4 regions of the Devosia sp. 1635 genome follow, and region 2 is predicted to be linked to each of the others. Evidence: predicted binding sites of a transcription regulator. Region 2 holds the regulator's gene; each other region holds the start of a gene.
What was found. The regulator LexA, encoded in region 2, represses DNA repair genes until DNA is damaged. The targets are predictions, from matches to a motif close to TGTTCNNNNTGTGTTCNG.
Positions count from the first base shown of each region.

Region 1: the regulator LexA is predicted to act here: its motif matches at 4,716-4,733, upstream of HRU92_RS14495 (YifB family Mg chelatase-like AAA ATPase).
Region 3: the regulator LexA is predicted to act here: its motif matches at 3,375-3,392, upstream of HRU92_RS10095 (putative DNA modification/repair radical SAM protein).
Region 4: the regulator LexA is predicted to act here: its motif matches at 1,867-1,884, upstream of recA (recombinase RecA).

Region 1 is NZ_JABAOM010000003.1:447,945-455,320, reverse strand. Features, by position in the region: gene HRU92_RS14515 (LacI family DNA-binding transcriptional regulator) at 1-506, opposite strand, end outside; gene HRU92_RS14510 (aldose epimerase family protein) at 632-1,642, shown strand; gene HRU92_RS14505 (YafY family protein) at 1,753-2,448, shown strand; gene HRU92_RS14500 (DUF1294 domain-containing protein) at 2,445-3,083, opposite strand; gene HRU92_RS14495 (YifB family Mg chelatase-like AAA ATPase) at 3,139-4,662, opposite strand; gene HRU92_RS14490 (GH25 family lysozyme) at 4,839-5,675, shown strand; gene HRU92_RS20775 (hypothetical protein) at 5,760-5,882, shown strand; gene HRU92_RS14485 (MarC family protein) at 6,052-6,696, opposite strand; gene gshB (glutathione synthase) at 6,728-7,376, opposite strand, start outside.
Region 2 is NZ_JABAOM010000001.1:1,148,019-1,155,394, forward strand. Features, by position in the region: gene HRU92_RS05890 (2-dehydro-3-deoxygalactonokinase) at 1-52, opposite strand, end outside; gene HRU92_RS05895 (IlvD/Edd family dehydratase) at 267-2,096, shown strand; gene HRU92_RS05900 (NUDIX domain-containing protein) at 2,782-3,147, opposite strand; gene lexA (transcriptional repressor LexA) at 3,189-3,902, opposite strand; gene glp (gephyrin-like molybdotransferase Glp) at 4,011-5,213, opposite strand; gene moaC (cyclic pyranopterin monophosphate synthase MoaC) at 5,210-5,692, opposite strand; gene trpC (indole-3-glycerol phosphate synthase TrpC) at 5,689-6,504, opposite strand; gene trpD (anthranilate phosphoribosyltransferase) at 6,501-7,376, opposite strand, start outside.
Region 3 is NZ_JABAOM010000002.1:671,707-679,082, forward strand. Features, by position in the region: gene HRU92_RS10075 (helix-turn-helix domain-containing protein) at 1-41, opposite strand, end outside; partial or broken gene HRU92_RS10080 (substrate-binding domain-containing protein) at 161-460, shown strand; tRNA gene HRU92_RS10085 (tRNA-Met) at 525-601, opposite strand; gene HRU92_RS10090 (UdgX family uracil-DNA binding protein) at 661-2,136, opposite strand; gene HRU92_RS10095 (putative DNA modification/repair radical SAM protein) at 2,133-3,371, opposite strand; gene HRU92_RS10100 (ring-cleaving dioxygenase) at 3,616-4,566, shown strand; gene HRU92_RS10105 (hypothetical protein) at 4,723-4,929, shown strand; gene mnmA (tRNA 2-thiouridine(34) synthase MnmA) at 4,926-6,077, opposite strand; gene HRU92_RS10115 (flagellar hook-length control protein FliK) at 6,327-7,376, shown strand, end outside.
Region 4 is NZ_JABAOM010000002.1:150,130-157,505, reverse strand. Features, by position in the region: gene HRU92_RS07685 (cell cycle histidine kinase CckA) at 1-286, shown strand, start outside; gene HRU92_RS07680 (DUF2237 domain-containing protein) at 283-678, shown strand; gene araD1 (AraD1 family protein) at 689-1,675, opposite strand; gene recA (recombinase RecA) at 1,967-3,040, shown strand; gene alaS (alanine--tRNA ligase) at 3,329-5,968, shown strand; gene HRU92_RS07660 (Tim44 domain-containing protein) at 6,046-7,026, opposite strand; gene HRU92_RS07655 (alpha/beta-hydrolase family protein) at 7,139-7,376, opposite strand, start outside.

The DNA of each region.
Region 1 (7,376 bases), on a different contig from region 2:
TGGCGGCGGGCGGAATTGGGCAGATCCGACACGAGGGTCACCACCGCGACGCCGCGGCGGCTGGCGCGCTCGACGGCAGCGAGCACAGACGGCGTTTCGCTGCCCACGATCACGGCGCAATCGCAGATGGCAGGTTCGAGTCCGTCAAGGGCGCGGGCGAGCCCTTCGGGATCAAGCGGGCGCAGGCGCCGCAGCTCGAGCGCCAGCCGCTCGCCCGCGCTGGATTGGGCGCGCCGCTCCACCGCGCCGGCCAGGCTGCCCATGAATTCGTTGGAGCCGGCGGGCAGGAGGAAAACGACGCGCAGATCGCGCCCCCGGGCCAGCAGGGAGGCGGACAGATCGCGCTGGAAACCGATAGCGGCCATGGCCGCTTCGACCTTTTGCGCGGTGACGGGGCGCACGCCGGGGCGATTGTTGAGCACGCGATCAACCGTGGCCAGCGACACGCCCGCGGCGCGCGCCACATCATGAACCGTTGCCCGGCGCCTCGATCCGATCTCGTTCACTGCCCTTGTCTCCAAACCGGGCGAGACACTGCGGAGGGCAGCCGGTTAGGTCAAGTGTTTGGTCAAGTGCGCCGTTGCAGGGGTGAACGCAAACCGGCTAAAGCAGGGCGCAAAGGGAGAGGCGCATGAGCATAGCAGTTAGCGAATTCGGCCAGTTCAACGGCAAGCGCGTGGATCAATATCATCTGCGCAGCGATACGGGGGTCGAGATCGACATTATCGGCTATGGCGCGGCGGTGCGCGACTGGCGGGTGCCGGTGGCGGGGGGCCTGCGCTCGGTGGCGCTGGGGTTCGACAGCTTCGAGCCCTATCCCGAGCATAGTCCGCATTTCGGCGCGATCACGGGGCGGGTGGCCAACCGGATCGTGGGCGCATCATTCGACCTGGACGGGCAGCACTACGACCTGCCGGTCAATGAGGGCAATATTCACCTGCATGGCGGCCCCGAAGGGCTGGGGCGCCAGGTCTGGGCCGGCGAGGTCGACAGTGCCGGCAACAGCGTGCGGTTTACCCTCCATAGCCCCGACAGGGCTATGGGGTATCCGGGCAATGTGGATTTTGCCGTGACCTATCGGCTGGTGGGCAACCGGCTGCGCACCGAGTTCGAGGCAACAACCGACCGGCGCACGCCGATCAGCCTCGTGCAGCATCAATACTGGAATTTGGGCACCGACCCGCTGGTGCTGGACCATTGGGTGCAGATCCCCTCGAGTGCCTATACGCAGCTGGGGCCCGATCTGTGCCCCACCGGCGCCATCCTGCCCTCCCGCGGCACGCAATATGACCTGCGCGCCGGGCGCATCCTGCGCGACGCAGCGGGCGCGCCGATCGACTACGACATCAATCTCGTGCTCGACACCGGCCGCGACCTCGCCGACCCGATCGCGACCGTGCGCGGGCCAGACGGGGCGCTGACACTTCAACTGTGGAGCGACCGGCCGGGCCTGCAGTTCTATAACGGGGTGATGACCAATGTGGCGGTGCCCGGGTTGAACGGGCGCCGCTATCCCAAGCATTCCGGGTTTTGCCTCGAGGACCAGATGTTCCCCGATGCCTTGCACAACCCGCATTTCCCCTCGATCATCCATGGGCCCGACAAGCCATACCGGCATTGGTGCGAGATCGAGATCGGCTGACGCACACCACCCGTCCTGACACTGGCTGTCAGGGCCAAAGCGCAACATCCCTTCCGCACCAAGCGGGAGGGGCCGGAGATGGAGAACACAAGCTGGACAAGACCGAGCGGTTGTTTTCGATCATGGATGCGCTGCGCCGGCACCGCCGGCCGGTTACGGCTGCGGCGCTCGCCGAGGAGCAGGGCGTTTCGGTGCGCACGCTTTATCGCGATGTGCAGACCCTTATCGGGCTGGGCGCGCCGATCGCGGGGGAAGCGGGGATCGGCTATATGCTGAAGCCGGGATTTTTCCTGCCCCCGCTGATGTTCACGCCCGAGGAGCTGGAAGCACTGGTGCTGGGCGCGCGCTGGGTGCAGGCGCAACCCGATGACGGGCTGGGCTTGGCGGCCAAGAACGCGCTGGCGAAAATCGCCACCGCCTCGCCCGAGGATCTGCGCGACCGCATCAATGATACGGGCCTGTGGCCCGTTGCGCTGTGGCGCGAGCGCGAGCCGCTGCCCATTCTTGGGGACGTGCGCATGGCGATGCGCTGCGAAAAGGCGCTGCGGATCAACTATGCCGATGAAGCGGGCCAGCGCACCGAGCGGGTGATCTGGCCGGTGCAGGTGGCGTTTTTCGAGGGCAAGCAGACGGTGGCGGCCTGGTGTTGCCTGCGCGAAGCGTTCCGCAATTTCCGCACCGACCGGATTTTGGCGCTCGAGCTCACCGAGGAGCGCTATGGCCGGCGGCGGGCGGCGCTGGTGCGCGAATGGCAGGCGCTCTGGGAAGAGCATTACCCCGACTGGGAGGCCAAGTGGGAACACTAGGGCCATAGGGACAAAAGGTCGGTCAGTTCCGCGGTGGTGATCAGACCCGTGGCGAGGCCCCCCAACCAGAGCAGGTGCATGGCCGCGATCACGAAGGTGAAGGCAATAAAGCCCGCTTTGCGCGTCTTGTGGCGGAACCGCTCCTGGGACAGGAGGCCACCGATAATGCCGCAACCAAGATCGAGTGCATGGAGCGTGGCTTCACTGACGCGCCATTCCCCGGCCTTCGCCGCTTGTTTGTCGTGGTGGTAAAAGGAGAAGGCAAGAATGCTGGCGAGTATGTAGATGCCGCCAAGGGGCAGTGGCACAGAGCCCCGAAATAGGGCGACGGCAAGCAGCGCGGCCAGAATGATTGCAGCACCGGATCGCCAGCCCAAGCTTGCCGGCTCGGCAGATGGAATGGATGCTCGGGGGACCCTTGGCGCTGGCTTAGCTGAAGCGAGTTGAACCTGCATGGCTTGCGGGCGGCCGTCGCGGCCGGGGCCGAGCCGGTAACGGAGGTGGTCACCCACCTGGGGACGCGTTGGACCGGCAATAGCCGAAACATGCACGAAACAACGGCTGCCATCACCCCCGTCGATGAAGCCAAAACCGCGGCGGTCATTCCATTCCACCAGCACACCGGATCGTTGCATGCGAGCCCCCTGCCCGCGCAAGATTAGCCGGGCTGGGTTAACCGATCGTCCGCGCTCAGGCTGCGGCCAAGTTGACGCGGTAGCTCAGGGCTTCGGCGATGTGAGGGCGGGCGACGCGGTCGACGCCGGCGAGGTCGGCAAGGGTGCGCGCAACCTTGAGGACGCGGTGGTAAGCGCGGGCGGAAAGGTTGAAGCGCTCGGCCGCCTGGAGCAGGAGCTTGCGGCTGTCGCTATCGGGGTTGACCACGGTTTCGATCAGGGTAGGGCCGGCAGCCGCATTGGTGTAGATGCCGGGGGCGCCGTGTTCGAGGAAGCGCTGGCGTTGCCGCTCGCGGGCGCGCTCAACGCGTTGGGCGACGACGCTGGAGGCTTCGGCGGGTTCCGCGGGGGCGATGAGGTCGGCGGCGCTGACGGCGGGCACGTCGATGCGGATATCGATGCGGTCGAGAAAGGGCCCGGACACGCGAGCCTGGTAATCATTGGCGCAGGCGGCGCCGCGCTTGCAGGTGTGGCCGGGCGTACCGGCGAGACCGCATTTGCAGGGGTTCATGGCGGCGATCAGTTGTACGCGTGAGGGATAGGAAACGCGGGCATTGGCGCGGGCGATGACGGTTTCACCCGCTTCGAGCGGCTGGCGCAGGGAATCGAGGACCTGAGGCGCGAATTCGGCGAGTTCATCGAGGAACAGAACGCCGTTATGGGCAAGGCTGACTTCACCCGGGCGAACGCGCAGGCCACCGCCGACCAACGCCGCCATGGACGCAGAATGGTGCGGGGCACGAAAAGGGCGGCGATCGGAAATGGCGCCCCCGGCCAGTTCGCCCGCGATGGACTGGATCATCGAGATATCGAGCAGTTCGCGCGGATTGAGCGGGGGCAGGATGGAGGGCAGACGGGCGGCCAGCATGGACTTGCCGGCGCCGGGCGGTCCGATCATCAGGAGGTTGTGGCCACCGGCCGCGGCGACTTCGAGGGCGCGGCGGGCGACGAGTTGCCCGCGCACTTCGCTCAAATCGGGCAGGCCGCCATTGGTCTGGTGCTTGCGCGGCACGGGCCGGGGGGCGTGCTGGTGGCCGGTCAGGTGATTGACCAAGGCCAAAAGACTTTCGGCAGCGACGATGTCGATGTCTTCCCCAGCCCAAGCGGCTTCGGGGCCGCAGGCTTCGGGGCAGATGATGCCAAGGTCGCGGGCACCGGCGGCAATAGCAGCAGGGAGGATGCCATTTACGGGAGCGAGGCGGCCATCGAGCCCCAGTTCGCCCAGGGCAAGGAAACCTTCCAGCGCATCCTGCGGAATGGCACCGATCGCGGCCATCAGCCCCAGGGCGATGGGCAAATCATAATGGCTGCCTTCCTTGGGCAGGTCGGCGGGAGCGAGATTAACGGTGATGCGCTTGGGCGGCAGGCTCAGCCCCGAAGCGAGCAGCGCGGCGTAAACCCGTTCGCTCGATTCCTTGACCGCCTTATCGGGCAAACCGACCATGAGAAACTTGGGCAGGCCTGGGGCAATCTGCACCTGAACATCGACTGGCACCGCCTCGATGCCCTGAAAAGCTACGGTCGCAACCCGGGTTACCATGTACGCCATTCCCCCAGAACAGGAGGAGGCTAGCAGAGCACTGCCGCTCCAACAAGAACGTTCAGCGAACATTAAATAGGGGTTAACCACGAGGCCGCGGATTGGAGTTAACGCAAGCTTCCCTTAACCGCGCCATGTTGAATGAAAGGCTCGCCTGGTCGTACACGAGTATATTCATGCCCCCAGTCTGCGCGCGCCGTTTTTCTTCCATGCTCAAGGGCGCCGCAATGGCGGCAATGGTGGTGCTGCTTGCCGCCTGCGCGAGCGGCGGTGGACTTTATGGCCCGATCGACGGGGACAACCGGCCCCATGCCGGAGTGGACCGGGCGCGCAAAATGCCGATCCAGGGGATCGATGTGGCGCGCTACCAATCCCATATCGACTTTTCGACGGCGCTGCGCTCGGGCATTGCCTTTGTGTTCATGAAGGCTACGGAAGGAAAGGATTACATCGATCCGAACTTCCGCCGGAACTGGGCGGCCGCACGCGATGCGGGCATGCCACGCGGCGCCTACCACTTCATGACCTGGTGTTCGCTCGCCTCCGAGCAGGCGCAGTGGTTCATCGCCAATGTGCCCAATGATCCCGACGCGCTGCCGCCCGTTCTGGATCTGGAGTGGAACAATCATTCCTCGTGCAAGGTCAAGCCATCGCGGGCCGATGCGCTGGAAAAGATCCGGGTGATGCTGGCGGCAATGGAAGCCCATACCGGCAAGCTGCCCATCATCTATACCGACATGAACTTCCACCGCGACGTGCTGGATGGGGAGTACTTCCCCAATGCGTTCTGGTTGCGCTCCACGGCTGCCGAACCGCATGAGCGCTATCGTAACCGCGGCTGGACGTTCTGGCAGTGGACGCAGACTGGCGTCGTGCCCGGCATCCGAGGTGAAGTGGACCGCAACGCCTTTTACGGTGATCGGAATGACTGGATCAATTTCCTGATGACGGGCTGCGATCCACGCTCATTTGCCGCCCTTGCCCCGACTGGCCGGTGCCGCGTCTACAAATAGGGCGCCGTCACTTGTCAGCCGCGGTGGCGAGGACTAGATTCCAGCCCGTCTTCCGGGCTCAGCCCGGCGCAGAGGAGAACAGCCATGGCTAAAGGTCAGATGCGCAGCAACAAGGAAGCCAAGAAGCCCAAAAAGGACAAGCTGGAAACAGCAAAGCCGATCACGGGCCTTGGTAGCGGCAGCACCGGCAATACCGGCAAGAAGTAAGCATGCCGAGCAAATGCGAATGAGCGACTGGCACAAGGCCGGTCGCTTTTTTGTTGTTGAGGGCTGTCACAGGACCAGCAGCGCGAGCGCCTGAATCGGCGCCGCGGGCGCGAGCGCCCAACGAAGGGGCGCCGCGAGCGGGAGCGCTCAACGAAGGGGCGCCGCGGGATTAGCTGGCCAAGGGGCGGAAGATGCCGCTCGAGGCAATGCCATCAAAGATGAACTGCACCGCCAAAGCCGACAGCAGCACGCCGACCACGCGTGACACCACATGGGCGCCGGTGACACCCAGCAAGCGCTGGATGGGGATGGCGAGACGCAGCATCACATAGGTCAGCAGCAAGATGGTGAGCAGGCCCGCGATCACCGCGGCGTCCTTGACGTAATCGCCTTCCGAGCCAGCGATGAGCAGGATCACGGCGCTGATCGCCCCCGGTCCCGCAATGAGCGGGGTGGCGAGAGGGAACACCGAGATATCGGCGCGGTCGCGCGCTTCGATATCTTCCTCGGTGGTGGTGGAGGTGCCGCCAGATGAGCGAGCGAACACCATGTCGATGGCGATGAGGAGCAGCAGCACGCCGCCGGCCGTGCGCAGTGCCGGCAAGGTAATGCCGAAGAGCGCAAGGAGCGGTTCGCCGAAGAGCGCGAAGAAGAGCAGGATCAATCCGCCGATCAGCACCCCGCGAAGCGCCAGGCGGCGCCGCTCGGGCGAGGAGGTGTCGCGCGTGAGCGCCAGGAACACCACGGCCAGATCGGCGGGACCGATGGTGGCGAAAAAAGTGGTAACCGCCAGCAGATAGGTGTCGACCGGCATCAGCACACCGCCCTTAAGTTAAGCGGCACGATCAGCGGCGGCGCCGTTCGATGGCATCAAGGATCATCACCGCAATATCGGGACCGCCAAAGCGCTTGATCTCGCGAATGCCGGTGGGCGAGGTGACATTGATCTCGGTGAGGTAGTCGCCGATCACGTCGATACCGACAAAGATCATGTCGCGCTCCTTGAGCGCGGGGCCGATGGCAGCGCAGATCTCGCGCTCGCGGGCGGTGAGTTCGGACAGTTCCGGGCGGCCACCCACATGCATGTTGGAGCGCGATTCCCCTTCGGCGGGAATGCGGTTGAGGCCTGCGACGGGCTCGCCATCGATGAGGATGATGCGCTTGTCGCCTTTGCGGACATCGGGCAGATATTTCTGCACCATGAAGGGTTCGCGGAAGCTGAGCTCAAACAGCTCGATCAGGGAGGCGAGGTTATGGTCGCCCTCTTGAAGGAAGAAGACACCGGCGCCGCCATTGCCGTAAAGGGGCTTGAGGATGATGTTGCCATGCTCCTGGCGGAAGGCGCGGATCATCTCGCGATCGCGCGTCACTAGGGTGGGCGGCATCAGCTTGGGAAAATCGGTGACGAGGATCTTTTCGGGCGCATTGCGCACCGCAGCGGGCGGATTGACCACGAAGGTTTTCGGGTGCAGCCGCTCGAGAATATGGGTGATG
Region 2 (7,376 bases):
GCAGGTTGGAGGTGCCCCAATCAACCCCGACCCAATCAACAAATTCACTCATGCTTGCCCCTCTTGCAGTCCGCCCCGCACTTTCGGGCAAACCTAGTCGCTGCGCTGGCCTGCGCCTAGCCGATTCGACGCCGCCCGGTTGCCCTGCGAGCGCAAGGGGCGACGAAATCCAACAGGATTGGCGTTCACTCCTGCAACTAACATGCTAGAACTGTAGCAAACAGCAGCCTGTATTCGCCTCGGCGGAACTATTGAGGAATAAGGTAATGACGGCAGACAACAGCTTCTCTTCCCCCAATGGGCAGGGCAGCGCGCCCAAGAAGCTGCGCTCGCGCGCCTGGTTCGACAATCCCGAGAACCCGGACATGACCGCGCTTTATCTTGAGCGCTACATGAATTTCGGCGTATCGCGCGAGGAATTGCAGGGCAACAAGCCCATCATCGGCATCGCCCAGACTGGCTCGGACCTCAGCCCCTGCAACCGCCACCATATCGTGCTGGCCGAGCGCGTGCGCGAAGGCATCCGGGAAGCCGGTGGCATTGCCATCGAATTTCCCGTGCATCCGATCCAGGAAACCGGCAAGCGCCCCACCGCCGGCCTCGACCGGAACCTGGCCTATCTTGGGCTCGTGGAAGTGCTTTATGGCTATCCGCTCGATGGCGTGGTGCTGACCATTGGCTGCGACAAGACCACCCCGGCCATGCTGATGGGTGCGGCCACGGTCAACATCCCGGCGATTGCGCTCTCGGTCGGGCCGATGCTCAATGGCTGGCACAAGGGCGAGCGCACCGGCTCGGGCACCATTGTGTGGAAGGCGCGCCAGATGATGGCGGCCGGCGAGATCGATTATGCGCAGTTCATCGAGCTGGTGGCGTCTTCGGCGCCGTCCACCGGCTTCTGCAACACGATGGGCACGGCAACCACGATGAACTCGCTGGCTGAGTCGCTGGGCATGCAGCTGCCGGGTTCGGCGGCAATTCCCGCGCCTTATCGCGATCGCCAGGAAATGGCCTATCGCACGGGCAAGCGCATCGTCGACATGGTGCATGAGGACCTCAAGCCCTCCGACATCATGACCAAGGACAATTTCATCAACACCATCGTGGTCAATTCCGCGATTGGCGGGTCGACCAACGCCCCGATCCACATCCAGGCGATCGCCAAGCATATCGGTGTCGAGCTCGACCTGCAGGACTTCCAGACCTATGGGCACAAGGTGCCGCTGCTGGTGAACCTGCAGCCGGCCGGCGAATATCTCGGCGAGGATTACTACCATGCGGGCGGCGTGCCGGCGGTGGTCAACGAGCTGATGAAGCAGGGGCTGATCCGTGAGAATGCACCCACCGTCAACGGCAAGACCATCGGCGAGAACTGCCGCAACACCCCCATCCAGGACGAGAAGGTGATCCGCCCCTTCGAGCAGCCGCTCAAGGAAGAAGCCGGGTTCCTGGTGCTGCGCGGCAATCTCTTCGATAACGCGATCATGAAGACCAGCGTGATCTCGCCCGAGTTCCGCGAGCGCTACCTTGCCAATCCCGAGCATCCCGGCATGTTCGAGGGCAAGGCCGTGGTGTTCGATGGTCCGGAGGACTATCATCACCGGATCGATGATCCCTCGCTCGATATCGACGAGCACACGCTGCTGTTCATGCGCGGCGCGGGCCCGATCGGCTACCCGGGGGCGGCCGAAGTCGTCAATATGCGGCCCCCTGCCTACCTCATCAAGAAGGGTATCCACGCGCTGGCCTGTATTGGCGACGGGCGCCAATCCGGCACGTCGGGCTCGCCCTCGATCCTCAACGCCTCGCCCGAAGCGGCAGCGGGCGGCAACCTTGCCATCCTGCGCACGGGTGACCGGGTGCGGATCGACCTCAACAATGGCACCGCCGATATCCTGATTTCGGACGCCGAGATCGCGACGCGCCGGCAGGAACTGGCGGAAGCGGGCGGCTACAAGTACCCCGCGCACCAGACGCCCTGGCAGGAGATCCAGCGCGGGCTGGTCGACCAGCTCGGCAATGGCGCCGTACTCAAGCCAGCAGTGGCTTACCAGCGCATTGCCCAGACCTATGGCGTGCCGCGCGACAACCACTAGGGCATAAGGCCCAACGACTTCGAAATCCCCGCTTCGGCGGGGATTTCTGTTTCCAAGGCACGGCGAAACTCCGGTCGGCGCGAGGCCTCCGGTTGGGAGCGGCGTTGGCGAGGCATTGCCTCAAAAAACGTTGCGCAAAACGGAAGCTCCGCCCCGCCAACAGCGACTGGGTGCCGACGCCCGCGCCCTCCTGCGGCGCATGCCAGATTCCGCGGATGTCGAACTAAACCCTGGCGGGCACCGCTGCCTGCGCCACATCAGGGTTCCGATGGCCAGTGCAGCTGCCATCGCGATTCTTCACCCAAGACCACCGGACGATAGAGGTCCACGGCTCTTGCGGACACCGGCCGGATCGCGGCGACCCACGATCCCCCAGCCTCCGCGCACCAACCACTCGTCATGATCTCGCTTGGGTGCGCGGATGAGGAGACTATGCGGGTGATCGGCGCGGGCGGGGATAAGTTATTGTCGGGGGGTATGGGGCTTGAGCGGATTGCGCGCTGGAGGTGGCCAGCTGGGTCTAACGTCACTCGCGGAGGAGGGGACTAAACCCCCACCCCGGTCCTCCCCTCAAGGGGGAGGGTGAAGGAGGGGGCACACAGGCGCTGGTCTGGTGCGGCTGATGAGGACCCTAGGGCGGCAATCGAGTTCCGTCGAAGAGATTGTTTCTTGGCCGATTCCGGCTTTAGGCGTGGCGAGCGATGTGGGCGAGGGCCCGCTGGAACATGGGGTGCCATTCGGGGCCCGGTTGGCGCTCGAGTGGCCACCAGAAGAACTCGAACCAATGACCGCCATCATCATGGGTGAAGTGGCGCCAGTGTTCGGCCAGGGGAGCCAAGGCGATCACCACAACAAAGTGCCAAAGCTGTTTATCTGCAATGGCACTACTGGAAGGCAGGGTGCGCGAAACTTCTGCCTGCAGGCCAGACTCCTCTGCGAGTTCACGCAGGGCACCGATTTCAATCGGCTCGGGGCCTTCCCGTGTTCCTTTCACCAGCTGAAAGCCAGCCAAAGGATGCCTGAACGCCAAGCACTGGCGTTCTTGCGCCACCACTCGCAGCAGGACAGGACAGAGTTTTTCGACCCTGGGCGTCAATATTTACGCAGCAGGCCCACCAGGCGGCCCTGAACCTTGACGCGGTCGGGCGGGAAGATGCGGGTTTCGTAGGCGGGATTGGCCGCTTCAAGCGCGATGGTGTTGCCCTTGCGACGCAGCCGCTTGAGGGTGGCTTCCTCGTCATCCACCAGGGCAACGATGATCTCGCCGGTCCCGGCAACATCCTGGCGACGGATCAGCACGGTGTCGCCATCGAAAATGCCCGCATCGATCATCGAATCGCCGCGCACTTCCAGCGCATAGTGCTCGCCCGGGCCAAGCATTTCGGGTGGCACCGAGATGGTGTGGGAGTGGCTCTGGATGGCCTCGATGGGCGTACCGGCGGCGATCCGACCCATGACCGGCACGGCCACGGGGCGCACATAATCATCGCTCCAGCCCGAGCGCGGCGGCGGAGCGGCAACACGGCCCAGATTGCCTTCGATGACGCTGGGCTCGAAGCGGGCCTTGCGGCCGCCGAGCGCGGGGTTCATCGAATCGGGGAGTTTGAGCACTTCCAGCGCCCGCGCGCGATTGGGGAGGCGGCGGATGAAGCCGCGCTCCTCAAGCGCCGTGATCAGGCGGTGAATGCCCGACTTGGAGGCCAGATCCAACGCGTCCTTCATTTCGTCAAACGAAGGGGGAATGCCGCTTTCCTTCATCCGCTCATGGATGAACATCAGCAGTTCATGTTGCTTTCGCGTCAGCATCGGAGCCCTTCAATCGCAGAATCGGAACAAAGACTGAACGAGCATAGGTGTTCCAGTTATGTTCTGCAATAACGCTCATGGGTGGAGGCGAAAATTCTTTGGCTCTGCCTAGAACCCGTCCAGCGGAATGGCTGGAACGAGAGCGCCAGCCGGCTGGCCGGGATCGTATTCAGGCTGCACCAGCAGCATATCGGCGCGGGCCAGCGAGGAGGTATGACCGCTATCGGTTTCGCTGATGGGGAGCACGCCCGCACCTCGGCTTGAATGCACGCTTTGGGCACGCATGAAGTGGCGCCGGGCGGTATTGGGCGGCGTGGGCGCAAGGAGCGGCAGGTGCCAGGGGGCGGGTTCGGCGACGCCGAGCCAGCGCCGCAGCGCCGGCTTGATGAAGACGGCGGCGGTCACCATGGCCGAAACCGGATTGCCAGGCAGGCCAAACACCAGGGTTTTGCCCAGAGTGCCGAACATCAGTGGCTTGCCCGGGCGCATATTGATGCGCCAGAAATCAAGCTGCACGCCGAGACTCAGCAGGATTTCCTGCACGATATCATGGTCGCCAACACTCGCGCCGCCCGTGGTGATGACGAAGTCGGGCGCTTCGGCAAAGATGCCGGCAAGGCGCTCGGCAAGCGCCGCCCGGTTGTCGGGAGCGATCCCGTAGTCGCGGATCTCTGCGGCGTAAGGCGCAAGGAGCGGCCGCAAGCCGAAGCTGTTGGAGGCAACGATCTGGCCCGGTCCGAGAGCGGTGCCGGGCAGCACCAGTTCGTCCCCGGTGGCAAGGAGCGCGATGCGCGGCTGCACGGCAACGGGCAGCGTCGGGCAATTGGCGGCGGCTGCGACGGCCAGTTGCATGGGGGTGAGGCGAGAGCCTCTCGGAATCAGCTCCTGTCCCTGCCGGAAGTCGTGGCCAAGCGGGCGAATGCTGCGCCCCACGGGAGGCTGGGCGGCAAAGCTGACGCGATCGCCGGTGCGGGTCGCTTCCTCCTGCATGATCACGGCATCCGCGCCGGGGGGCACGGGCGCGCCGGTGAAGATGCGCACGCAGGTGCCCGGGGCGATATCCGCGCCAAAGCCGGCGCCGGCCTGTGCGGTGCCCACGACTTCAAGGCTCGCGCCTGGCACGATATCGGCGGCGCGCACGGCATAGCCATCCATGGCGCTGGCGGGGAAAGGCGGCTGGTCATGACGGGCGAGCAGGGGCTCGGTCAACACCCGGCCGGCGGCAGCTTCCAGCGGCACCGACTCGGTGCGGGCGGGGGGCACGCGGGCGAAAATGGCCGCGAGGGCGTCTTCAACCGGGAGCAGGCTCATGGCGCGCGCTGGAAATCGCCGGACTTGCCGCCCGATTTTTCGAGCAGACAGATCGCGGAGATAACCATCTCGCGGTCGATGCCCTTGGCCATGTCGTAAAGCGTAAGGGCGGCGGTGGAAGCCGCCACGAGGGCTTCCATTTCCACCCCGGTCTGGCCGGTGGTTTCGGCAGTCGCAAGAATGGTGATGGCGCCGGGCTCGCGCGCCTCCAGCTCGACGCTGACCTTGGTGAGCGGGATGGGGTGGCAAAGAGGGATGAGCTCGGCGGTCTTTTTGGCTGCCATGATGCCCGCGACGCGCGCGACGGCCAGGGCGTCGCCCTTCTTGAGGGCGCCACCCATGATGGCGGCAATGGTTTCGGGCCGACCGCTGATCACCGCCTGGGCGAGGGCGCGGCGGCGGGTGACTGCCTTGTCGCCGATATCAACGATCCGGGCCTCCCCGCGCTCGTTGAGATGGGTCAGCTGCGGCTCGCTCATGGATGGGCGGCCTGGCGCACACCCTGCAGGAGGGCGCGGGTGGCGGCGACCACATCGGCCTGGCGCATCAGCGATTCGCCGACAAGGAAGGTGCCGATGCCGGCTGTGCGGTCGAGATGCTGCAGGTGTTCATGGCCGTTGATGCCGCTTTCGCTGACCAGCACCTTGCCGGCTGGAACGCCGCCCGCGAGGTTGACCGAGGTATCGAGCCGGGTTTCGAAGGTGCGCAGATTGCGGTTGTTGATGCCAATGAACTCGGCATCGAGCGCCAGCGCCCGGTCGAGCTCGAGCTGGTCATGCACCTCGACCAGGGCATCCATGCCCCATTCGCGGGCGGAATCGAGCAGGTAGCGCGCGACGTCGTCACCGACAGCGGCGAGGATAATGAGGATGCAATCGGCGCCCCAAGCGCGCGCTTCGGCGACCTGGTAGGTTTCGAAGAGGAAATCCTTGCGCAGGACCGGCAAGGCGGTGGCGTCGCGCGCCTCGCGCAAGAACGCCGGCGAGCCCTGGAACGAGGGCTGATCGGTGAGGACCGAAAGGCACGTCGCGCCGGCCTCTTCATAGGCGCGGGCGATCTCTGCCGGGTTGAAATCGGGCCTGATCAGGCCCTTGGAGGGGCTGGCTTTCTTGACCTCGGCGATCAAGGCGTATTCGCCGCGGGCGCGCTTGGCCTTGATGGCGGCGAGAAAGCCGCGTGGCGGGGGCTGGTCATGGGCGGCAGCAACCACTTCGTCCCAAGGGCGCAGGGCCTTGGCCGCGGCGATTTCCTCGCGCTTATAGGCTTCGATCTGCTTGAGAATATCGCTCATGGGGGTGTTCCATTGGAGATGGCGACAAGGCGCTCGAGGGTTTCCCGGGCCTTGCCGCTGTCGATCATTTCGGCGGCCATGGCGGCGCCGCTGCGCAGGTCACTCACCACATCGGCCACGATCAGCGAGGCGGCGGCATTGAGGAGAACGATGTCGCGATAGGCGCCGGGCGCGCCGTCAAAGAGCGCGTGGATGGCGAGGGCATTATATTCGGGCTCGCCACCCAGGAGGTCATTGGGATCATGGCGCGACAGGCCGGCGTCTTCGGGGGTAATCTCGAAGCTGCGCAGATTGCCGTTCGCGATCTCGGCGACATAGGAGGGCCCGGTGACGGTGATCTCATCGAGCCCGTCGCTGCCATGGACCACCCAGGCCTTGATGGCGCGGTTGGCAAGGAGCGCTGCAGCGACCGGCTCCACCCATTCGGGGGAATAAACGCCGAGCATATAGCGGCGCACCCCGGCAGGATTGGATTGGGGCCCGAGCAGGTTGAACATGGTGCGCACGCCCATTTCGGCGCGCGAAGGGCCGACATGGCGCATGGCTGGATGATGGGCCGGCGCGAACATGAAGCCGATCCCGGCCTCGTTGATGCAGCGCGAAATTTCGGCGGGGGTGAGGTCGAGCTTGACCCCAAGGGCTTCAAGGGCCTGGGAGGAGCCCGATTTGGAAGACAATGCGCGGTTGCCGTGCTTGGCGACGGGAACGCCGGCGGCGGCAACAACGATGGCGCTGGCTGTCGAGATGTTGAGCGTGCCAACACCATCACCGCCGGTGCCGACAATGTCGATGGCGTGTTCGGGGGCGTCGACCGTCACCATCTGCTCGCGCAGGATCGACACGGCGGCGGCGATCTCACCCACCGACTCGCC
Region 3 (7,376 bases), on a different contig from region 2:
ATATCCTCCTGGGGATCAACGACGAGGAAATTTCCGGCCATGGCAGGCGCTCACTGTGGCAACGATATCAAGAATGTTGATATAGCCTAGCCGCGCCAACCGTAAAGCCAAATCCTTCCCGCGCCCCCCTCTAGCGCGTCGCCCAAAGCAGCCCTCGCCGCAGGAAACCGCCGCCTTTATCTGGAATGACATTGCGGCGGTGGAAATGCTCGAGGGCCTTTACGGGCCCGGAAGCCCGCTCCCACCCGGCTTTTCCATTATCGGCTTCGATGATCTGCCCATCGCTGGCATGGCTACCCCCCGCCTGAGCACCGCGCGGGTGGATCGCGAAGCGATCGGTCGGGGCGCGGTACGGCTTCTGGTGCATCATATGGACGGCGAGCGCGCCGTGCAGCAACTCGAAATCGGCGTCACCATGGTGGAAGGCGAAACCATCTTCCCCCTCCTCGCCGGCAAGTGATGGGCCCGGCACACCATCCCGACAGAAGGCAACAAAAAACCCCCGGTTTCCCGGGGGTTTTGATTGGTAGCGAAGCCCAGATTTGAACTGGGGACACACGGATTATGATTCCGCTGCTCTAACCAACTGAGCTACTCCGCCTCACGGCTCAGCCTCGATAAGGCCGATGCGCGAATACCTAGTTTTGGCGAGCGGCGCTGTCAAGTGTGTGACGCAACTGAGTTCTGCGCTGTTCTGACCCGCTCAATTGCCTCGCTCACCAAAACGAGGTCCGCTTCGAACTTGGCCCGCTCTTCGTCCTGGCGCTCCCGCTCGGGAATGCGCAGCAAATAGGAGGGATGATTGGTCACAAACAGCATCGTGCCATCATCCATGGTAATCGGCGCACCGCGCAGCCGTGAAATCGTTGCCGCTTTCCCCAACAGGCTCGACGCCGCCGTGGCGCCCAGCGCCACGATCACCTTGGGCTTAACGAACGCCCGCTCCAGATTAAGCCAGAATCGGCACGCCTCCACCTCCCCCCCATTGGGCTTTTGGTGGATGCGCCGCTTGCCACGCGGCTCGAACTTGAAATGCTTGACCGCATTGGTGACATAGACCTGCTCGCGGTCGATCCCCACCTTTTCAATTGCGGCATCCAGCACCTTGCCCGCTGGTCCCACGAAGGGCTGCCCCGCCAGATCCTCCTGGTCCCCCGGCTGCTCGCCGACAAACATTACATCGGCGGCTTCAGGTCCCTCCCCGAACACGGCTTGCGTCGCAAATTCGAACAGCGGGCAGCGCCGGCATTCCTGGACGGCCGCGCGTGCCTCGGCGAGCGAGGCGACCTCGCGCTCCCCATCCTGGACTGCCGGCGCCTCTGTCGGGCGCCGCAGATGCCGTGCCGGTGGTTGGCTCGAAACCCGCTCGATCATTTCCCGCTCCGCTTCTCTTGCGCCCCGGATCAGGGGAGCAATGAGTTCGGCCTCGGGCAGGTTGCGCCAGTATTTCATGGGCATCTCCCCCTTCATCGCGCCGATCTTGAGCCGGGCAGGATTGAAGATGGAGGCGAAATAGGTCTTCCAGTCGCCCTCAACCGCATCGTCCTCGGGCACGTCGCTTTTCTGCCCGCCCGGCCCGAACAACAGTTCCTGCCCGTCCCAGAAGGCCGAGCGATAGGGCGTGATGATCGCCCAGATCATGCCGGCAAAGCGGCGCTCGAAAAACGGCGCCGTGCGTTCAAGGATAAAATGCTCGGGCTCGAACCAGGCGGCAAAGCGCTCGAGCCCGCTATCGTCGATAACAGCCTTGAAGCGCACAAAGGCCTTCATCTTGTGGCTGTCGCGCCGGACCGCTGAAGCCAGACCGGTCAGCCGCTGCAAATCGGGGTCGGAGGCCGCCGTCATCAGCCCGCGATCCTCCAGCAGGCGCCACAAGAAGCGATACAGCAGAGCAAACCGCTCGGGATCATTGTTGCAGATGGCCAACTGCCCCTGCTCGATAAAGGCGGGCGGCACGCTGCCCACCGCCCCTTCCCCGCTTGGCAGCATGGAATCGCCCGCTTCGAACAGCCCGTTTTCTTCCCCCGGCCCCCGCCAAATCACCTGATCAGGCCGCACGCCTGCTAACAACAACTGCCGCGCCTTGCCGCGCCATTCGGCAAAGTCGTTACGCTCCTCCAGCCGCACCGAAATCATGCAAACAGGCTCAGCTGTTCGGGCTGCGGCGTCAGCTTGGCCTTGAGCCGCGCATCATCGGTCATCCCGCCCGGCGTCCAGTCCACCGCTTCGATGAACGGGCGCACCGCATCGATCGAGCCCACAATGCGCGCCACATCTTCGAGGCGCAAACTGTGGTGGCGCCGCGTCGTGATGATCCGCTCGATGCTCTTGGTCCCCAGCCCCGGCACCCGCAACAGCAGTTCGCGATCGGCGCGGTTCACGTTGACGGGAAAGCGCTCGCGATGCTTGAGCGCCCAGGCCAGCTTGGGATCGATCGCCAGATCCAGCAACCCGCCCTCCCCGCCCGCCACGATCTCGGGAACGTCAAAGCCATAAAACCGGATGAGCCAATCGGCCTGGTAGAGCCGGTGCTCGCGCAGGAGCGGTGGCGCCTTGAGGGGCAGCTTGGCGCTGGAATCGGGAATGGGCGAAAAGGCCGAGTAGTAGACCCGCTTGAGCTTGTAGCCCGAATAGAGCCCCGCCGCGCGCGTCAGGATGGCTTCGTCATTGGCGGCATCGGCACCCACGATCATCTGCGTGGATTGCCCCGCCGGCGCATATTTGGGCTTTTCGGCTTTGGTCTTTGCCTCCGGCGCGGCTTCCGCCAGCTTGCCGCGAATGCGCGCCATAGCCGTGCGGATCTCGCTTGGCTTTTTTTCCGGTGCCAGCGCTTCAAGGCCAAGATCGGTCGGCAACTCGATATTGGTTGAGAGCCGATCCGCCCAGCGCCCGGCTTCCGCCAGCAGTTCAGGCGCGGCATTGGGAATGACCTTGAGATGGATATAGCCCGCGAAATGGTGATCCTCGCGCAGGCTGCGCGCCACCCGCACCATTTCTTCCATCGTGTAGTCGGGCGAACGGATGATCCCCGAGGACAGGAACAGCCCCTCGATATAGTTGCGTTTGTAGAAGTCGAGGGTCAGTCCCACCACTTCCTCGACGGAAAAGCGCGCCCGCTGCACATTGGACGAGGAGCGATTGATGCAGTAGCTGCATTCATAAATGCAGAAATTGGTCAGCAGCAGCTTGAGCAGCGAAATGCAGCGCCCGTCCGGCGCATAGGAGTGGCAAATGCCATTGCCCTCGGTGGAGCCAATGCCGCCGCTCACCTTGCTGTTGCGTTTCTCGGTGCCGCTGGAAGCGCAGGAGGCATCATATTTGGCGGCGTCCGACAACACGGCCAACTTGCGACGAAGGGTTAAAGCCGCCATCCACGTTCCTCATCTGTTCACGCCAGTCTTAACGCGCGACCCGAATAAAAGCACCGGCGAAAACCTGTTCTAGCCAGCTTGTGATCGCCTCCTCGCCCTGGAAACGATGGGGTTCCATTGTTCGCTCAGGCGCAACAACCCGTTATGGCGCCGTGGGCTGACGGGATGGGGCAACTTCACCTATCTTGGGGGCAACGGCACCAAGGCTCGGCTGACGAGCATGTGCACTCCAAGGAGAACACCAATGGACCTTCAGCTTGGCGGCATCCACCACCTGACCGCAGTCACCGCCCAGGCGGCCAAGAACCTGCAGTTCTACACCCAGACCCTGGGCATGCGGCTGATCAAGAAAACCGTCAACCAGGACGACACCACTGCTTACCACCTATTCTATGGTGACGGCGTGGCCTCACCTGGCGCAGACCTGACCTTCTTTGATTTTGACGCCGCCCGCGAGCAGCGCGGCAACCACACTGTCAGCCGCACTGGCCTGCGCGTCGGTAGCGAGGACAGCCTGCAATGGTGGAAAGAACACCTGCAGGCGCAGGGCGTCGGCACCTCGGCCATCAAGGAACGCAATGGCCATGTCTCGCTCGATTTTGAGGATTTCGAAGGCCAGCGCTTCCGCCTGGTGCTCGACCCCGCCAACAAGGTCGTGCCCTGGGCCAAGTCGCCCGTTCCTGCCGATCGGCAGATCATCGGCCTTGGGCCGATCAGCCTTGCCGTGCCGCGCCTCGATCGCACCGAAGTGGTCCTGACGCAGGTGATGAACATGCGCAAGGTGCGCACCTATCCCGCCCGCGAGCGCAATGGGGAAACCCATGTGTTCGAGATGGGCCCCGGTGGCCCCGCGGCCGAACTGCATGTGGTGGTTGACCCAAGCCTGGCCCCCGCACGGCCCGGCGCCGGCGGCGTGCACCATGTGGCCTTCCGCACGCCCGACCAGGATACGCTCCGGCAGTGGATCGCCCATGTCAACTCGTTCGGCATCCGCTCGAGCGGGGAAGTCGAGCGGTTCTACTTCACCTCGCTTTATTTCCGCGAGCCCAATGGCATTCTGTTCGAGATCGCGACGGACGTGCCCGGTTTTGCTGCCGACGAGCCGATGGAAACCCTGGGTGAAAGCCTGGCGCTCCCGCCCTTCCTCGAAAGCCGGCGGGCGAGCATCGAAGCGGGCCTCAAGCCCCTGGTCTAAACCGCTTCAGTCCACAAGCTCTCCTCCCCGCTGAGGGAGGAGAGCCTATCGGCGCGGCGCGTCATCAGGGCCTTAGCCAAAGCGCAGCGAAGGTGCTAAACCCGGCGCGCATCCCGTAGGGTGCGCCCCCGTTGACCCCCTTCAAAGGCAACTGCCATGCCCGTGCGAAAACTCAATTCCAGCCAGTGGGTGCTCGCGATTTTCATCGGGCTGGCCGTGATCACGGTGGCAGCGACGGTGTTCACCAATCTCGTGCAATGGCGCAACTACGACACGATCGAGGCAGAACAGAACATCGCCCCCGAAGACGCGATCCCCCTGCAAAAGGGCTTCACTGAGCCAACGCCCGCCCCCGCCAACTAGGCGGCAAACACCGCCGGCACCGCTTCCGCGATGAACCCACCGCCCAGTACTTCGGACGTGGCGCTGTCATCGGCGTAGAACACGCAGGCCTGGCCCGGCGAAATGCCATATTCGCCGGCCACCAGCGTCACATAAACCGCGCCATCGCGCATCTGGATCACGGCCGGCTGCGGCCCGCGCGTCGAGCGCACCTTGACCTCGACCGGTGCACCATTGCCGGCAGCAGCTTCGGCCAGCGGCCGCGCCCCCAGCCAGTTCACATCTCGCAACCGCACCGTATGGGTCTTGAGCGCCTCGCGCGGCCCCACAATGACGCGCCCGGTCTTGTGCTCGAGCTTGATCACGTAGAGTGGCTCGGCAGCCGCCACGCCCAGGCCCTTGCGCTGTCCCACCGTGTAATTGACGATCCCGGCATGCCGCCCCAGCACCCGGCCATCGAGATGGACGATCTCGCCTTGCGCCACCGCTTCGGGATGCATCTTGCGGATGATGTCGGCATATTTGCCCTGCGGCACAAAGCAGATGTCCTGCGAATCGTGCTTGTCGGCAATCTCGAGCCCCATTTCGCGCGCGAGCTCGCGCACCGCAGCCTTGCTCATCCCCCCCAGCGGAAAGCGTAAGAAGTCGAGTTGCGCCTGGGTGGTCGCAAACAGGAAATAGGTCTGGTCACGATCGCCATCGACGGGACGGAACAGTTGCCGCCGCCCATCTTCGCCCAGCCGCGACTGCACGTAATGGCCGGTCGCCAGCACATCAGCGCCAAGATCCTTGGCCACTTCCAGCAGGTCGACGAACTTGACCGACTGGTTGCAGGCAATGCACGGCACCGGCGTTTCACCCTGCTGATAGGCATTGGCGAACGGCGCTATCACCGAGCGCTGGAAGCGCTCTTCATAGTCCAGCACGTAATGGGGAATATCGAGTGCCGCCGCCACCCGGCGGGCATCATGGATATCCTGCCCGGCGCAGCACGCGCCTTTACGATGGGTGGCCTCGCCATGATCATAAAGCTGGAGCGTCACCCCAACTACATCATAGCCCTGCCGAGCCAGCAGGCCCGCCACAACCGAGGAATCCACGCCCCCCGACATCGCGACAACAACGCGCGTGCCTTGGGGACGCTTGGCGATATCAAGCGAATTCAGCATCTTTCTTGCATCCGGTTGGGTTCAAGGGCCAGCGGACAACTGTCCCGCGCCTCTTAGCCCTTTCAGCAATGCGCTGCAACGCCGCCCGGCAGTTTTTGCCGCCCGTGCGGCGCAATGCACCCTCCCGGCTCGAGCCATGTCCCTCGAGCCCAAAACACAGCTCTGCGCAAACAAGCACTTAGCCGCCTTGGCTCACTGGCAAGCTCCTTGCATGGCACGGGGCGAGTAGTTGCAGGATTTTTCGGCAAAGTGGCATCCCATCTTACCCTTTCGGTCGCAACCGGTGCAGGCAGCATCACGCGAAGCTTCGGCGCGCCTGCCGATGCCGACGCTTTCGCCAGTCTGCTCGCCGGCGCGAACGCCGGCACCACGCCAAGCACCACCTCTGCCTCGAGCTTCAACCTGAGCTTGGGCAAGGCGCTTGAAATCGGGCTCGAAACTGCGGGCGAAGCCGACATCGAAGCCGAAGATCTTGGGCTGGCTGTGGGAGCCGAAGCCGCCCTCGCTCCGGAGCCGCCGGCCCTGCCCCAGCTGCTCGACAGCCTCGCCAACATCGCCCAAAGCCTCGCTGCCGGCCAGTCTCCCGCAGGCGACGACCTCGGCGCGGCCAGCACCGCTCTCAGCCGGCTCGCCGACCAGCTCGGCATTTCACTGTCCACCCCCGCCCAGCCAGCAACCGGTGGCGAACCGGCCAGTGATTTCGCGCAACAGCTAGCCAATGCCCTTGCCCCGCTGGCCGACCAGCTTCTTGGCAGCGATGCCGCCGAGGGCGGCCCCGAGCTGGGTCAAAAGCTCGCCGCACTACTCGCCGGCCTCAAGCAAGCCGGTCCCGGCCTTGATCAGCAGACCCTTGCCGCCGGCGCCGCCGCGCTCGAAGACGCGTTGGCGAAGCTGACCCGCGCCACCCCGGGCGCCCCTCCCGCCGATCCGGCTGCCCCGGCCGCCAGCACTGCCACGCCCCTCACCCCGACGACCCCAACAGCACCGACGCTCGCGCAGCCCAGCATCGAGCCCGACCCGGCTCTCGGCACCGACAGCCAGCCCACCGCGGAAACCGACGCCAAGCTCGCTCCCGCTGCCGCCGAACCCCCGCTTGATGCTGCCGCGGCCAAAAGCCTGCCCAGCGCGCTCAACCGGGCCGAGGTCGCCGCCGCCGCCCTGCGGCCCGTGCAGCCCGGCTACCAGACCACCCAGCAACAGCTCAACCTGCCCCAGCTCGCCTTTGAGCTGGTGCACCAGGCCAATGCCGGCAATTCCCATTTCCAGATCCGCCTTGATCCGCCCGAGCTCGGCCGCATT
Region 4 (7,376 bases), on a different contig from region 2:
CGAAGAAGCGCTAGAGGTGCTCGAGGAGCTCGAGTTCAAGATCGATCTCATGATCTCGGATGTGGTGATGCCCGAGATGGACGGGCCGACGCTGCTCAAGCATGTGCGCAAGACCATGCCGCGGCTCAAGGTGATCTTTGTGTCGGGTTATGCCGAGGAAAGCGTCCGCCGCGATATCGAGGATGACCAGAGCGTCGAGTTCCTGCCCAAGCCTTATTCGCTGGACCAGATCAATTCCAAGGTCAAAGAGGTGCTGCAAAAGCAGGACGAAGGCCAGGCGCAGTGAACGCGCGCAATTTCGGTGAAGGGGCGGGGGAGCGCAATGTGCTCGGCGAACCGCTCGAGCCCTGCTCCACCAGTCCGCTGACGGGGTTCTTCCGCAGCGGCTATTGTGCCGCGGGCCCAGACGGCGTGGCCCGGCATCTGGTCTGCATCGAGGCGAGCGAAGCCTTTCTCGCCTACTCCAAAAGGGCGGGCAATGATCTGTCCACGCCCCGCCCCGAATGGGGCTTTCCCGGGCTCAAGGCGGGAGACCGCTGGTGCCTTCTGGCCGAGCGGTGGGCACAGGCGCTGGAAGCGGGGCAGGCGCCCCGCGTCTTCATGCACTCAACCAATGAAGCGGTGCTGGACGGGCTGAGCCTTGCTGATCTCAAGGCTCATGCACGCGATTTGAATTGAACGGCTCCCCCTAGTAGAGATCGCCGATGATCAGCGGATGCTCGTCCTCGATCCGGACGGGATTGCGCAGGGGAGCGCCGAACTGGCTTTCCTCGATCTCGAATACGTCATTGGGCTGGGTGACGATGTTATCGGCAAAGCTGAGCGTCGCCGTGCCGAACATATGCACATGCACGTCGCCGGGTTGGCGGAACAGGCCATATTTGAAGTGGTGATATTCCAGATTGGCGATGGTGTGGCTCATATTGGCCTCGCCCGAGAGGAACGGCTTTTCCCAGATCACCGCACCATCGCGATAGATGCGCGACATGCCTTCGATATGCTCCGGCAGGTCGCCGACCCGCAATTCGGGCCCAAAGGCGCAGGCGCGCAGCTTGGAATGGGCGAGATAGAGATAGTTGACCCGCTCGGTAACGTGATCAGAAAACTCATTGGCGAGCGCAAAGCCAAGGCGACGCGGCTGGCCGTTGGCGTCGATCAGGTAGATGCCGGCGATCTCGGGCTCTTCGCCAGCATCGCGGGCAAAGGACGGGGACGGAATGGGGTGACCGGGATTGACCACGGTGGTGCCGTTGCCTTTGTAGAACCATTCCGGCTGGACGCCCCGGGCGCCGCCTTCAGGCTTGCCCCCTTCAAGGCCCATCTGGAACATCTTCATGGAATCGGTCAGCTGTTCGGCTTGCTTGGCGGCGTTGCCCTTGTGCATGGCATCGCGCGTGGCGGCCGAGCCCAGATGGGTCAGCCCTGTGCCGGTGATATAAAGATGGGCCGGATCGGGATGATCGATCGGCGCGAGCATGCGCCCTTCAGCCAGGATGTCGTGCCGATTGACGGCGTCTCCAAGCCCACGCTGGGCCACGAGCGCCGCAAGACCCGTGCCTTGGGCGAGGGCGGTCGTGGCGAGCTCATAAACGCTGGTGGTGGTGTTGACCCGGCGGGCGACGTCACCCTCTACTGCGGCCACGGCGCGGGCGCCCGATTGATCGAAAAACTGGATGAGATTCACGGGGTTTGCTCCTCGATTGCCCGTTGCGGTCGTCCCGTGCATAAAGCGCAACCCGGGCCGGCCCGGCAAGCTCTTTTGCGCGCCGCGTGGCGGTCAGAGTTCCATCTGGGCACGGAAGGGCTGCGGTCCAGGGACTGCGGTTCTTTTGTTGCAATGGGCGCGAGAAATCGCCTTGACAGGAGCGGAACAAAATGAGAACAAGAGGGCACTTCTCGTGGATTGATCTTCCGGAAAGCAGCGCGTTGCGCCCGGTCCCGGAGCGTGGAATAAGGAGAGACTCGTATGGCAAATACCCCGCTTCGGATCGTTGAAGGTGGATCAATGGACAAGGACAAGGCTCTCGCCGCGGCGCTGAGCCAAATCGAGCGCAATTTCGGCAAGGGCTCGATCATGCGCCTTGGCGAGGCTGCCTCGATCGAGGTTGAGGCAATATCGACGGGCTCGCTCGGGCTTGATATCGCCCTCGGAATTGGTGGCCTGCCCAAGGGCCGCATCGTTGAAATTTTCGGGCCGGAAAGCTCAGGCAAGACCACGTTGGCGCTGCATGTGATTGCCGAAGCGCAGCGCAAGGGTGGCGTTTGCGCTTTTGTGGATGCCGAGCACGCGCTCGATCCGATCTATGCCCGCAAGCTGGGCGTCAATGTGGATGATCTGCTGATCTCCCAGCCTGACGCTGGCGAACAGGCGCTCGAAATCACCGACACACTGGTGCGCTCGGGCGCGATCGATGTGCTGGTGGTTGATTCAGTAGCGGCATTGACGCCGCGGGCCGAGCTTGAAGGCGAAATGGGCGACTCGCTGCCGGGGCTGCAGGCCCGGTTGATGAGCCAGGCCATGCGCAAGCTGACCTCGTCGATTTCCAAATCCAAGTGCCTGGTGATCTTCATCAACCAGATCCGCATGAAGATTGGCGTGATGTATGGTTCGCCCGAAACCACGACCGGCGGCAATGCGCTCAAATTCTATGCCTCGGTGCGGCTCGACATTCGCCGGATCGGCGCCATCAAGGACCGCGAGGAGATCGTGGGCAACCAGACCCGCGTCAAGGTGGTCAAGAACAAGCTGGCCCCGCCGTTCCGCCAGGTTGAATTCGACATCATGTATGGCGAAGGTATCTCCAAGACTGGCGAGTTGCTCGATCTTGGGGTCAAGAGCGGCGTGGTGGAAAAGTCGGGCGCCTGGTTCTCCTATGACAGCCAGCGCATGGGGCAGGGGCGTGAGAATGCGCGCCAGTTCCTCAAGGACAATCCGGCGGCTGCGGCAACCATCGAGCAGGGCGTGCGCGAAAGCTCGGGCCTGCTCGGAGAAGTACTGCTGGTATCGGGCGGTGACGACGCTGCCGACAGCGACGAATAAGCAGTTCCCATGCAGGGTGAAGAAAGGCATCGCGAGAGCGGTGCCTTTTCTTTTGAGTCTGAACCGCAGGCGCCCGGCTGCAAGCAGGCGAGACAGAGCTGCCGCCAACGCAATCTAGCATCGTTTATATCGGGCCTGGCGATGCTCATCGAGCCCTTTAGCCGGCGTCCCCATACCTAGCAGTAAGCGGGGCGCACCGATGCTGGACAGCGCTGCGCCGCACGGGCTAGAAAGCCAGCCAAAGTCTTGCGGCGTCCACGGGCGCCAATCCGCCATGAAAGCCATTCTATGACCAGCGTAAACGATCTCCGCTCGAGTTTTATCGACTTTTTTGCCCGGAATGGTCACGAGGCGGTTCCGTCGAGCCCATTGGTACCGCGCAATGATCCCACATTGATGTTCACCAATGCTGGCATGGTGCAGTTCAAGAACGTCTTTACCGGTCTCGAAAAGCGCCCCTATACGACCGCCACTTCGGCGCAGAAATGCGTGCGCGCCGGTGGCAAGCACAACGATCTGGACAATGTCGGCTTTACCGCCCGGCACCACACCTTTTTTGAGATGCTGGGGAATTTCTCCTTTGGCGATTACTTCAAGGACCACGCCATCGAACTGGCCTGGACCTTGCTGACCAAGGACTGGGGTCTTCCCAAGGACCGGCTGATGGTCACCGTCTACGAGGACGACGACCAGGCCATGGAGCTATGGAAGAAGATCGCCGGGATCGGGGAGGACCGGATTGTGCGGCTGGGCGCCAAGTCCAACTTTTGGCAGATGGGCGACACAGGCCCGTGCGGGCCGTGCTCGGAGATCTTCTACGACCATGGCGACAAGGTCTGGGGCGGCCCTCCCGGCTCGCCGGATGAAGATGGCGATCGCTGGATCGAGATCTGGAACCTCGTGTTCATGCAGTTCGAGCAGCATGCCGACGGCTCGCGCACACCATTGCCACGCCCGTCAATCGACACTGGCATGGGCCTTGAGCGTATTGCCGCCGTGATGCAGGGTGTGCACGACAATTACGATATCGACCTGTTCAAGGCGCTGATCGGGGCTGCTGCCTCGGCGATCGGCACCGAAGTTGAGGGCGAGGGTAACCGCAGCCTGCGGGTGATCGCCGATCACCTGCGCTCGATGTCGTTCCTGATCGCCGAAGGCGTGCTGCCGTCTAATGAAGGACGTGGCTATGTGCTGCGCCGGATCATGCGGCGCGCAATGCGCCATGCCACGCTGCTCGGCGCTGAAGAGCCGGTGATCCATAAGCTCGTTCCAGCGCTGGTGCGCGAAATGGGCCAAGCTTATCCCGAGCTGTCGCGCGGGGAGGCCATGATCAGCGAAACGGTGCGGCTGGAGGAGGGGCGCTTCCTTAAGACCCTTGGACGGGGCCTGCAGATTCTCTCGGATGAAACGAGCACTCTCGCGGAAGGCGATACGCTGAACGGCGCCACCGCGTTCAAGCTTTATGACACCTATGGGTTCCCGCTCGATCTCACCCAGGATGCGTTGCGGGCGCGCGGCATTGCTGTCGACCAAGCAGGCTTTGATGCCGCCATGGCCCAGCAAAAGGCAGAAGCGCGCCGGAGCTGGTCAGGCTCGGGCGAGGCAGCCACCGGCGCGGTCTGGTATGGGCTGGCTGATCGGCTTGGGCCCACGGAGTTTCTGGGCTACGAAACCGAAACGGCCGAAGGGGAAGTCACCGCATTGCTGCGCGACGGAGCCGAGATCGATCGGCTTGAGGCCGGGCAAGAAGGTTATGTGGTACTCAACCAAACCCCGTTCTACGGCGAGAGCGGCGGGCAGGTTGGCGATGCCGGCTCCATGCGTGGTGACGGCGTCAGCGTTGTGGTCACCGACACGCAAAAGTACCATGGTGTGTTCGCGCACAAGGTGAAGGTCGAGACTGGAGCGCTGCGCGTGGGACAGGCCGTCGAACTCGTCGTTGACCATGCTCGCCGTTCGGCCATTCGTGCCAATCACTCCGCCACCCATCTGCTGCATGAAGCGCTGCGGATCGTGCTGGGTGACCATGTTGCGCAAAAGGGATCGCTGGTTTCGCCGGATCGGCTGCGTTTCGACTTTGTGCATACCAAGGCCATGAGCCCGCTGGAACTGGCGGAGGTCGAGGATCTGGCCAATGCCATTATCCTGCAGAACACGCCGGTCGAAACGCGGCTGATGGGAGTCGAGGAAGCCAAGGATTCAGGCGCCCGCGCGCTGTTCGGCGAGAAATATGGCGACGAAGTGCGCGTGGTCTCGATGGGCGAGCCGACGGGCAACAGCCTCGGGTGGTCGGTGGAGCTGTGCGGGGGCACCCATGTCAGGCGCACCGGCGATATCGGGCTCGTGTCGGTGGTAGCTGAAAGTGCCGTGGGGGCCGGCGTGCGTCGCATCGAGGCGCTGACCGGCAATGCGGCGCGCCATCGCGGCAATACCCATGTTGCCATTGTTGAAACTGCAGCGGGGATGCTGCGTGCCGGCAGCCAGGATGTGCTTGAGCGTATCGCAGCGCTGCAGGAGCAGCTCAAGCGCTCCGAGCGGGCGCTCAGCGATGCCAAGCAGAAGCTGGCCATGGGCGGCGGCGCCGCCGGGGGCAGTGAGGTGGAAGCGATCAACGGCACGCCCTTTATCGGCCGGATCGTCGACGGCTTGCAGCCAAAGGATCTGCGCGGGTTGGTTGACCAGACCAAAAAGCAGGTTGGCTCGGGCGTTGTTGCGATCATCGGCTTGGCCGAAGACGGCAAAGCCGGACTGGCGGTCGGAATCACCGAGGATCTGATCGGCAAGGCTTCGGCCGTGGATCTGGTACGGGCGGGATCCGCTGCCATGGGCGGGCAGGGCGGCGGCGGTCGTCCTGACATGGCGCAGGCCGGTGGTCCGGATGGCAGCAAGGCCGAAGAAGCACTGGCCGCTATCCGCGCGCTGCTCTAGACCAAGGCTAGGGACAAAAGGAAAGGCCCGCCTCCTGAGCTGGAGGCGGGCCTTTTTGTTCGGTTGTAGCGGGGCGTTTAAGCTTCCTGGATCGCCGAGAGCTTCCAGTCGCCGCCCCGCGGGCGGACAAAGGTCCAGAGCTCGGTGGCCTCGGTGGGTTCGGCAGGGTTGCCCTCGACGACCCGATCAGTGGCGCGTTCCACGGTCCAGTCGCGCAGGCTGTAGCGCAAGGCAGCGGTGGCGTAATCGCTGTTATCCTCGCGCCAGCTTTCGGCAATGTCACCCTGGAGCAGCTTGATGTCGGCAAGCTGGTTGTGCAGGCCGCGGGTGGCGTTGGCAGCCATTTGTTCGGCCAGGTAGCCCATCATTTCGGGCGTGGTCAGGCGACGCAGGGTTTCATAGTCCTCGGCGCCATAGGCAGTCTGAACCTGACCCAGCATCTGCTCGAAGCTATCGAGGTCCCGCTGGCCAACGCCCAGCTCGTCCGGATTGGCCGGGCGAGCGCGCGAGGGGCGGGTGGCATTGCCGGCACCCGAGCCACCCAGGCCGCCAAGATTGCGGCCGAAGTTCTCAAAGCCCGTGCGGTTGGTGTTGTCGGGCCCGCCGGCCATGGCCGGCCGGCGCGCGCCGCCGCGGACCAGGCGCATTACCAGCCAGACGACGCCGCCGATCAGGAGAACCTGGAAGAGCAGGCTGAACAAGCCGCCAATGCCGCCAAAGCCAGCGCCAAAGAGCAAACCGAGCAAGCCGCCAAGCATCAAGCCACGGAACAGGGAGCCACCAAGGCCGCCCAGGAATCCGCCACGCTGCTGGGCGGCGGCAGGGTTCTGGGCGTTAGCGTTGGGCCGTGCCTGCTGTGCGGGTGTGGTGGAGCGCTGGATAGGGGCTACGGTGTTGGGTGCCGTGTTGGTTGGAGGCGCCGACTGGAAGGTGCGGGTGCCGCGGCTGCCAAAGCTGCCACGGGCGCGCGCGTCCGCGGTATCCACGGCGGCCATCGAGAATGCGACAACAAGTGCGGCAAACGCGCTGGCTAGCCGGAAGCGGCGGGCGATGAACATCAGGAAAATCTCCTAGGACTGAACTTGAAGCCTATATGGGGGCAGGGCTAGGCAATTGCATCCCCTGAAAGCCATGAGAGCGCGGGAAAGTTGCGTTAGGCGGCTACGTCGCTCAAGGCACAGCGGATGTTACAACAGGCGCTTTATCCTTGAACCAGCCGGGGCCGATATCCTGTGCCCCGCCGGAGCGCGTGAGCCGGTCGCGCAGTCGCTGCTGATTTGGAGGGTCCCAATTTGGGGGATCGGTGATGGCGAGCCAGGCATCCAGATAATGCTGGGGCGCGTAAACATGGCCGAACCCAACGGGCGAGGTTTGGGCCAGGGCCATGTCGAGCGCGAGCTGCAGGAAG